3 regions of the Pseudoalteromonas ardens genome follow, and region 1 is predicted to be linked to each of the others. Evidence: predicted binding sites of a transcription regulator. Region 1 holds the regulator's gene; each other region holds the start of a gene.

Region 1 (3,288 bases):
TGATCAAGTGCCTGATGGCAGGCACTGCGGTTTTGACTGTGCATCAGTTGTCCCTGATGCTGGGTAAACAAAGTACGCGCATCAACATCCTGCGCAGCAATATTCAGGGTGTTCAACAAAGCTGCCAGTAAACGCGCTGACCAAATCTCACCAAACGCCAACAACGGGGCTTCGAGCAACTGGCGTGACTGTGCCTGACGACCGATGCTACTCAGCTCATCCCGTAATTCAGCGACCAGCGAGGATTGCTGCGGTGCGTTAAACAATTCATCAATTAGCTGCAACTGATGGTTTTCCACTTGCAACAAGATGTCACTAAAAGCCCGTTCGTCCTGCTGCTGATAACTCTGCCACAAGGCAACCAAAGTATTGGTCGTTTTACCTGCAGCCGATACCACGATACAGTCACCGCTCTGGCACTGCCCAATGATGATATTGGCAACCGCCTGATAACGAGCAGCCGAGCTCAGGCTCGACCCGCCGAATTTATGTACTGCTTTTGTCATTTCTTCTACCACAATGCCGTATGTGCTGGCGAGAGCTTAAATGCTTTCGCATTGTCACTGGAGTTGCCTTGCGCGGCCTTCACCGCAGCAAATGCCTGCTCAAAGTCTGCTAATAAATCGTCGATTTCCTCAATCCCCACTGAAATACGGATCAGTGTGTCACCAACACCCGCCTCAAGCCGTGCAGCCGGGTCCATGCCGGCATGTGTCATAGTTGCCGGGTGACAGATCAAACTTTCAACGCCCCCCAGGGATTCTGCCAGGGAGAATTGCTTCACACTGGTCAGGAACTTAGCAGCATCCGCCAGTTCCCCTTTAATATCAAAACTCACCATGCCGCCGAAACCTTGCTGCTGCTGTTTCGCCAGTGCGTGCTGAGGGTGGCTTTCCAGCCCGGGATAATAAACCTGGCTAACAAACTCTGATTGCTCAAGGTAACGTGCAATCGCCAGCGCATTCTCCTGATGCTGTTTAAGGCGAACATTGAGTGTACGCAATCCACGTAAAGTCAGGTAGCTGTCAAACGGCGCACCCGTGATGCCGATATTGTTGGCCCACCAGGCCAGTTCATCACCCAGCTCTTCGGTTTTGGCAATCACAGCCCCACCCACAACATCAGAGTGACCATTGATATATTTAGTGGTGGAATGCACCACTATATCGACCCCAAATGCGATGGGGTTTTGCAGTGCCGGCGACAAGAAAGTATTGTCAGCAGCAACCAGCGCACCGCACTGCGCGGCGACATCCACAACAGCCTGGATATCCGTTAAGCGTAAAATGGGGTTACTTGGTGTTTCAATCCAGACCAGTTTAGGTTTAATGGCCAGAATTTCCTGCAAACTGTCACTGCGTGTCAGATCCAGTACTTTTACCTTGAGCAAACCACGCTTTTCCAGCGAGGTAAACAAGCGGTAGCTGCCCCCATAACAGTCGTGTGGGATCACTAAGGTATCATCAGCATTCAGTAACTGAGTCACCAGGTGAACCGCGGCCATACCCGTTGCGGTAATGATCCCCTTAGCGCCACCTTCCAGCTCCGCCAGTGTTTGCGCAAGAATATCGCGATTCGGGTTACCACTGCGGCCATAATCGTAATCGCGCTTTTTATCAAAATCCGCGAAAGAATAGGTGGTCGACAGATAAAGCGGCGGCACCACCGCACCATGATGCTTGTCAGCATCTATGCCTGTACGTACCGCTATGGTTGACTTGTTGCTTTGGCTCATAGGTCACCTGGATGAATTAGATGTTTAGACGTCTAAAAGGTTAGATGAACAAAAGTTAGAAGTCAAAACATTTATACCGCTAAATGGCTAAATAACTAGTATTTGACTATCTTTTTTAAACCGATAAAATTTCGCCACTCAACGCGAACTCTATGCTAATAAGACTGAGTATTTGAGCTTAAACTATGGCAAATGACGTGCAACATTGCCAACAGAGAGCCTACGTGTCACGGTTGGATCCATACACAGTACACAGTCTTATTCGCATTGCATCTACAACACTGAGGCAAGTACATCACTATGGCTAAATGGAACGGTGAATATATTCACCCTTATGCAGAACACGGTAAGAAATCAGAACAGGTAAAAAAGATTACTGTTTCTATCCCGCTCAACGTACTGAAAGTGCTGACCGATGAGCGCACCCGTCGCCAGGTCAATAACCTGCGCCACGCGACGAACAGTGAGTTACTGTGTGAGGCATTTCTGCATGCCTTTACCGGCCAGCCACTCCCTGGTGACGAAGATCTGCGCAAAGACAACCCGGAAAAAATCCCGGCAGAAGTCCGTCAGATCATGACGGAAATGGGTCTGGAGATCCCAGAGATTAATGAAGAATAATCTTTGCAGTGCCAGTGAAAAACAGCAATAAAAAAAGCCTCACATTGTGAGGCTTTTTTTTGCTCAGGCTGGCTTATGCCATGTAGTTTTCTGGCATCTCAATTTGTGCAACACCCGACTCTACCGCGGCCTCAGCAACGGCTCTGGCGATACGTGGCAACAAACGTGGGTCCATCGGCTTAGGGATGATGTAATGTTCACCAAACTCCAGGCTGTCCACATCCGCCGCTTTAAGTACTTCAGCTGGCACTGGCTCTTTGGCAATGCTGCGGATTGCTTCTACCGCTGCAATCTTCATTTCATCGTTAATGGCCGTGGCACGCACGTCCAGCGCACCCCGGAAGATAAACGGGAAGCACAGTACATTGTTCACCTGGTTAGGGTAATCAGAGCGACCCGTTGCCATGATCAGATCATCACGCGCGCCATGTGCCACTTCCGGGCTGATCTCAGGGTCCGGGTTAGAACAGGCAAATACCACTGGCTTATCAGCCATTAATTTCAGATCTTCCGGTGACAACAGATCCGGGCCAGAGACACCCACAAACACGTCGGCATCTTCGATCACGTCCTGTAACGTGCGCTTGTCCGTGTTATTGGCAAACAACTTCTTGTATTCGTTGAGATCATCACGACGAGTGTGAATAACCCCTTTGCGGTCAAGCATATAAATGTGTTCACGTTGTGCGCCACACTTAATCAAAAGCTCCATACACGCGATGGCAGCTGCACCCGCTCCCAGACAAACGATAATGGCGTCATGAATGTTCTTGCCCTGGATCTCCAGCGCATTCAACATACCCGCAGCGGTGACAATCGCGGTGCCGTGCTGATCATCATGGAATACCGGCACATCACATCGCTCGATCAGCGCACGCTCAATCTCAAAACACTCAGGTGCTTTGATGTCTTCCAGGTTAATACCGCCAAAA
Region 2 (3,288 bases), on a different contig from region 1:
ATTCTTAAACTGGCAGAAAACCTCGCGTTCGAAGGTAAGTATTTTCGCAATTGTGCCGACTGGCATGCATTTAAAGATAAGATAATGATTGTCTTAAATATTCATGATGATGATTATGTGGATATTAAAGAAGATATTGAAGAGTTTCTGATCTCTGGGAATTAATTATTTAGAATTGCAAAACAAAAGGCGCCCTAAGGCGCCTTATCTGTAAATCTGAGTTTACAATTATAGACCAGCAGCTGCTTTAAGCGCTTCTGCTTTGTCTGTTGCTTCCCACGGGAATTCATTACGGCCGAAGTGACCGTACGCCGCAGTTGGCTGATAGATTGGACGTTCAAGGTCCAGCATAGTGATCAGGCCATAAGGACGCAGGTCGAAGTGGTCGCGGATCAATTCGATCAGACGTGCTTCTTCTAGTTTACCTGTGCCGAAGGTTTCAACACTGATAGATGTTGGCTCAGCAACACCAATTGCGTAAGACACCTGGATTTCACATTTGTCTGCAAGGCCTGCTGCGACAATGTTCTTAGCAACATAACGTGCTGCGTAAGCGGCTGAACGGTCAACTTTTGATGGATCTTTACCTGAGAATGCACCACCACCGTGACGTGCCATACCACCGTATGTATCTACGATGATTTTACGGCCAGTCAGACCACAGTCACCCATTGGACCACCGATAACGAAACGGCCAGTTGGGTTGATGAAGAACTTAGTTGCTTCAGTGATAAGCTCAGCGGGTAGTACTGGCTTGATGATGGTTTCCATCACAGCTTCAACCAGATCATCCTGAGAAACTGAATCACAGTGCTGCGTTGACAGAACAACCGCGTCAATGCCCACTGCTTTGCCGTTTTCATAGGCAAATGTTACCTGTGACTTAGCGTCTGGACGCAACCAAGGCAGAGTACCATCTTTACGCACCTGTGCCTGACGTTGAACCAGACGGTGTGAGTAAGTGATTGGTGCCGGCATTAGTACGTCAGTTTCGTTACAGGCATAACCAAACATGAGGCCCTGGTCGCCCGCGCCTTGCTCTTCAGGACGAGTACGGTCAACACCCTGGTTGATATCAGGTGATTGTTTACCAATGGTGTTCAGAATTGCACACGAGTCGGCGTCAAAACCCATATCTGAATGAGTGTAGCCAATTTCGCGTACCGTTTTACGCGTTAATTCTTCAATATCAACCCAGGCGCTAGTGGTGATTTCACCACCGACCATCACCATGCCGGTTTTTACGTAAGTTTCACACGCAACACGTGCTTTTGGATCTTGCTCAAGGATAGCATCTAGTACCGCATCAGAGATCTGATCGGCGATTTTATCCGGATGACCCTCAGAAACAGATTCAGAAGTAAATAAATGTTTTGCCATTGTATTTATGCTCACAAATATTGCGCTTCACAAACAACAGGAATAGCGCGAAAAAATCAGAGCGATATATTATCGAAAACGCGCACGGCTGCATAGCTTTTTTACGCCTAGACGTCTAATTTTAAACCTTTGCGAAAAACGCAGTAAAAAAGTCCCCAATGACGCTAAGATTTCATTGATTTTTAATTGCAGTGGTTACCCTAATAGGTAAGAATGGGGACCAATTTTATAATCGAGTTACCTGCATTTCGGCGTGTCATGCATTGAATTGCCACACATAAAGGTAAACGTGACAACGTCGCCACACGGGTATATTAGGTACAGATTTGCCACTCAAATGACAAAAAAAGTAGGAGACTTCATGCCATCTCGCAAAGAACTTGCAAATGCCATACGCGTTCTGTCCATGGACGCAGTTCAAAAGGCCAAATCCGGTCACCCGGGTGCCCCTATGGGTATGGCCGATATCGCAGAGGTATTGTGGCGCGATTATTTAAAGCACAACCCAAATAACCCAGATTGGGTCGATCGTGACCGCTTTGTATTATCAAATGGCCATGGCTCCATGCTCATTTATTCTCTGTTGCATTTGTCTGGTTATGATCTGTCGATCGATGAACTGAAAAACTTCCGCCAAATGCATTCCAAAACACCTGGCCACCCTGAGTATGGTTATGCTCCAGGTATCGAAACCACGACTGGACCACTGGGCCAGGGCATCACCAATGCGGTAGGTATGGCGATTGCCGAAAAAGCACTGGCAGCACAGTTTAACCGTGATGAATACGACATCGTGAATCACTACACGTATGCCTTTTTAGGCGATGGCTGTTTGATGGAAGGTATTTCGCACGAAGCGTGTTCTTTGGCTGGTACTCTGGGCTTGGGCAAGCTCATCGCATTTTGGGATGACAACGGCATCTCTATTGACGGTGAAGTAGAAGGCTGGTTTAGCGACGATACACCAAAGCGTTTCGAAGCATATGGCTGGCATGTGATTGCGGATGTAGACGGTCATGACAGCGAGGCGATCACTGCTGCTATCGAAGCAGCACGTGCTGAATCAGATAAGCCAACTTTGATCTGCTGTAAGACAGTCATTGGTTACGGCTCACCAAACAAGTCGGGTAGCCATGATTGTCACGGTGCCCCTCTGGGGGATGACGAGATCAAAGCGGCTCGCGAATTCCTGGGTTGGGAGCACGAAGCGTTTGACATTCCTGAGTCTGTTTACGCAAAGTGGGATGCTGCGGCGCACGGTCAACAAATTCAGAGCGAATGGCTGGTTAAATTCACTGAGTACCAGATGCATTACCCTGAACTGGCGGCAGAGTTTGAACGTCGTACCAAAGGTGAGTTACCTGCTGACTGGGCACAGAAAAGTGCAGAGTACATCGCACAGTTACAGGCGAACCCAGCCAATCCGGCAACTCGTAAAGCGTCACAAAATGCATTGAACGCGTTTGGTCCATTGCTACCTGAATTTATGGGTGGCTCTGCGGATCTGGCAGGTTCAAACCTGACGTTATGGGAAGGCTCTAAAGGTCTGACCGCTGACGATGCGTCAGGTAACTACATTTTCTATGGTGTACGTGAATTCGGCATGTCAGCCATCATGAATGGTATTGCACTGCACAAAGGCTTCATTCCTTACGGTGCGACCTTCCTGATGTTTATGGAATACGCGCGTAACGCGGTACGTATGGCTGCATTGATGAAGCAACCCAGTATTTTTGTTTACACCCACGATTCAATCGGTCTGGGTGAAGATGGCCCGACACACCAGCCGGTAGAGCAGCTTGCAAGCATGCGCATGACACCAAACCTGGTTAACTGGCGTCCGTGTGACCAGGTTGAATCTGCGGTTGCCTGGCAGCAGGCGATTGAACGTAAAGATGGTCCTACGTC
Region 3 (3,288 bases), on a different contig from region 1:
TTTATGGGGATGGCGGGACTGGGCGATCTGATCCTGACTTGTACTGACAACCAATCCCGTAACCGACGTTTTGGTCTGGCTCTGGGTCAGGGTAAAAACGTTGAAGAGGCCATGCAGAGCATTGGCCAGGTGGTTGAAGGATATCGCAACACCAAAGAAGTGTACTTGCTGGCAAAGCGTACTGGCATTGAAATGCCTATCACGGAGCAGATCTATCAGGTGCTGTATCAACAAAAAGACGTCAAAGAAGCGGCCATGGCACTGCTTGGCAGAGAGCAAAAGTCCGAATAACCTGATGTCTGAAAATAAAAAAACCGAGCCAGTGTGCTCGGTTTTTTATTGGTTCCAAATTGGTATTACTAAGCGATCTGCTTTTCCGCCAGTGTCAGCTCCATGGTGGCTTTGAGCAGGCGATAGAGATTGATAGACGCATCGATCTCTTCTTTGCGGTTAGTCAGACTTTCTATGTTCAGTCCCAGCGGAACATCCAGGTGAGCACAACTACGCAGAATTGAATCCAAATTCTCACGACAAATGCGGATCGATTCACTCAGGGTGTTGCCTGCATCCAGCATGCGCCATTTGGTTGCTTCAGGCACGGAAATGCCCAACCATTCCATAAATTGCAAGGTTTTCTCACCGCCGCACGGGGTGAAAGTCAGGATCAGCCGTTTAGGCGCAATGCCTTGCTGTTTGCAGGTGCGGGCATAGCTGGTGATCAAGTCTATGGTGGCCTGTGCATCATAGACGGCCTGAGAAATAAAGAACTCGCAGCCCTGGGTGGTTTTCTCAATCAGTCGCTCGTGTTCATTGCGTTTGGATGCATGACGTTCAGCAATAGTAACCCCACCGAGGAAAAAGTTTTCTTCGTGCTGGGCCAGCGTCTGATACGCCTCTGGCAGTGGTAAATTGATTTTACCTTGCGAAGACGGCGAGCCAACCAGCACTAAATTATTCAGACCAAACTCTTGTTTGGTGGTGCTGAGCCACTGATTAAATTCAGCGCTGTCGCGTTGAGCCACACTTTTATACGTGATCACGTCCAGCTTTGACAAAGACTTGACCAGGCGGCTGTACTCACAGGGATCGACTGTTTCTTTAAACGGAAAAGGACGGGGCACATTGGTGCGACTACTTTCGTCCTGAATGTCGTAAATGATAACGCCGTCGTATTCAATTTCGTGCAGACGGTCGAGTAGCTTAGTGGCAATACGCTCAACTTTGTCTCGCTCCGTACCGGATTTGGGCGGAGTCGTACCAATCAAATATACCCCTTGGTTCGGGTCTAAGATTTTCTCTTGTAGTGATAACGCCATGATCTTGGCTCCGGCAAAAATTCAGTTTCTGGGATCTAATATAGCAGCCATTTAGACGTCTAGATAGATTTTTTTCTTGAAACAAATTCAATACCCATGAAATTCTTTCATATGATTTTGCGGCTTTTGAGCAAGCCGTTGTTTTGCTGATAGCTTTGTTCGGGTCAATGCAGTTCATATTTTTTTACATAAAATGAGCGCGTAAAGATGAATTCAAGCGGGATTGCGGCATAATTGGGAACGATGTGCCTCACTCGCGCGAGGCCAAAAATAATAATCACTACAGATTTAAGGGAAGCATATGAAATTTAAACTACTGGCGACCAGCCTGGCGGTGTCACTGGCACTGACCGGGTGCGTAACCTCTCAGCAATCGACTGAGCAGACGCCAGGCCAAGTTCAGGCCCAGGCAAGTAACAAGGTGTTTGCGCAGGACTACGTCCTGGAAGAGTTGGATAATGGCCTGCGCGTCATGGTGGTGAAAACCGATTATCCTGATGTTGTCTCGTTACAGATCCCCGTGTCTGTTGGTTCGCGTAATGAAGTTGAACCGGGTCGCACCGGATTTGCGCACTTTTTTGAGCACATGATGTTTAAGGGCTCAGAGAAATTCCCCCAAGATGTGTACGCTGACATCCTGAAAAATTCAGGCGTAGATAACCGCGCTTACACCACCAATGATTATACTAACTACCATCTGAACTTCTCTAAAGAGCACCTGGACAAGGTTTTAGAGATCAAAGCCGATATTTTTCAGAACCTGAGCTATAGCGAGTCTCAGTTCCGCACCGAAGCCTTAACGGTAAAGGGCGAATACCTGAAGAACAACGCCAGTCCTATTCGCAAGCTGTTAAGTGCTGTGCGTAAAGAAGCCTTTGATAAACATACCTATAAGCACACCACGATGGGTTTCTTCGAAGATATCGAAGCCATGCCAGACCAGATGGCGTATGGTCAGGTTTTCTTTGAGCGCTTTTATAAGCCGGAATATGTCTCGATTGTGATTGTCGGCGACGTGGATCCGCAGGAAACCATGAAGATGGTTAAAAAACACTGGGGTGGCTGGCAGCGCGGTAATTACGTTGCTGATATTCCGGTTGAGCCACAGCAGCAGCAAGCCAGATACGTGCATGAGCATTATGACGGCCTGCCTGGTCATTGGCTATTGGTCTCTTACAAAGGCACAGCGTGGGAGCCACAGAAAAAAGATCGTGCGGCACTGGATCTGATCTCACAACTGTATTTCTCTGAAAACTCAGAGCTGTATCAAGAGCTGGTAGTCGATAAGCAAATTGCCAGTCAGATGTTTACCTACAATGCCGAGACCAAAGATCCGGGCCTGCTGCATGTTTTTGTGAAGGTGAATGAAGAAAGTGACCTGGCCGTAGTGCGTGACGCCATCAACCGTACTTATGCGACTGCGCGCACTGAGCTGGTCGACAGCGATAAACTCGCAGCACTTAAATCTAATCTTAAATACAACTTTGCGAACGGGCTGGACTCATCACAGGCGATTGCCAGCATGCTGGCGGAGTACATGCACTTTGAGCGCGATCCGGAAGTGATCAACACGTTGTATGCGACCAGTGATTCAGTGAGCGCCGAGGATATTCGCGATGTAGCCAACCGTTATTTTGTTGACAGCGGTCGTACCACAGTGACTATGTCTGATCTGACGGAAGTGGCGGGGTTTGACAAAGAAGTTGAGCTGGATAACCTGGTTGCACAACTTAGCCAGCCAAAACAGCAGTATTTCTCTGTACTGGATAACACCAATGCTTCACCTCTGGTAGATGTAAACTTGTTATTCTATACCGGCGCGGCGGCCGATCCGAAAGGGAAAAAAGGCGTCGCAGCATTGACTGCAGCCATGATTGCTAATGGCGGCTCGCAGAGCAAGTCGTATAAAGAAATCCAAAAGGCACTTTATCCGATTGCGGGAAGCTTCGATTATCAGATCGACAAAGAAATG

What was found. Region 1 encodes MetJ, which represses methionine synthesis genes. Its sites were predicted from a motif close to TAGACGTCTAGACGTCTA; they were not measured.
Region 2: the regulator MetJ is predicted to act here: its motif matches at 1,481-1,498, upstream of metK (methionine adenosyltransferase).
Region 3: the regulator MetJ is predicted to act here: its motif matches at 1,361-1,378, upstream of QNM19_RS15490 (methylenetetrahydrofolate reductase).

What each region holds. Positions count from the first base shown of each region.
Region 1 is NZ_JASJUV010000011.1:91,346-94,633, forward strand. Features, by position in the region: gene metL (bifunctional aspartate kinase/homoserine dehydrogenase II) at 1-506, opposite strand, end outside; gene metB (cystathionine gamma-synthase) at 512-1,735, opposite strand; gene metJ (met regulon transcriptional regulator MetJ) at 2,036-2,356, shown strand; gene QNM19_RS23020 (malic enzyme-like NAD(P)-binding protein) at 2,430-3,288, opposite strand, start outside.
Region 2 is NZ_JASJUV010000002.1:1,156,581-1,159,868, reverse strand. Features, by position in the region: gene QNM19_RS10105 (HDOD domain-containing protein) at 1-165, shown strand, start outside; gene metK (methionine adenosyltransferase) at 229-1,380, opposite strand; gene tkt (transketolase) at 1,742-3,288, shown strand, end outside.
Region 3 is NZ_JASJUV010000004.1:405,227-408,514, forward strand. Features, by position in the region: gene gpsA (NAD(P)H-dependent glycerol-3-phosphate dehydrogenase) at 1-291, shown strand, start outside; gene QNM19_RS15490 (methylenetetrahydrofolate reductase) at 360-1,316, opposite strand; gene QNM19_RS15495 (M16 family metallopeptidase) at 1,618-3,288, shown strand, end outside.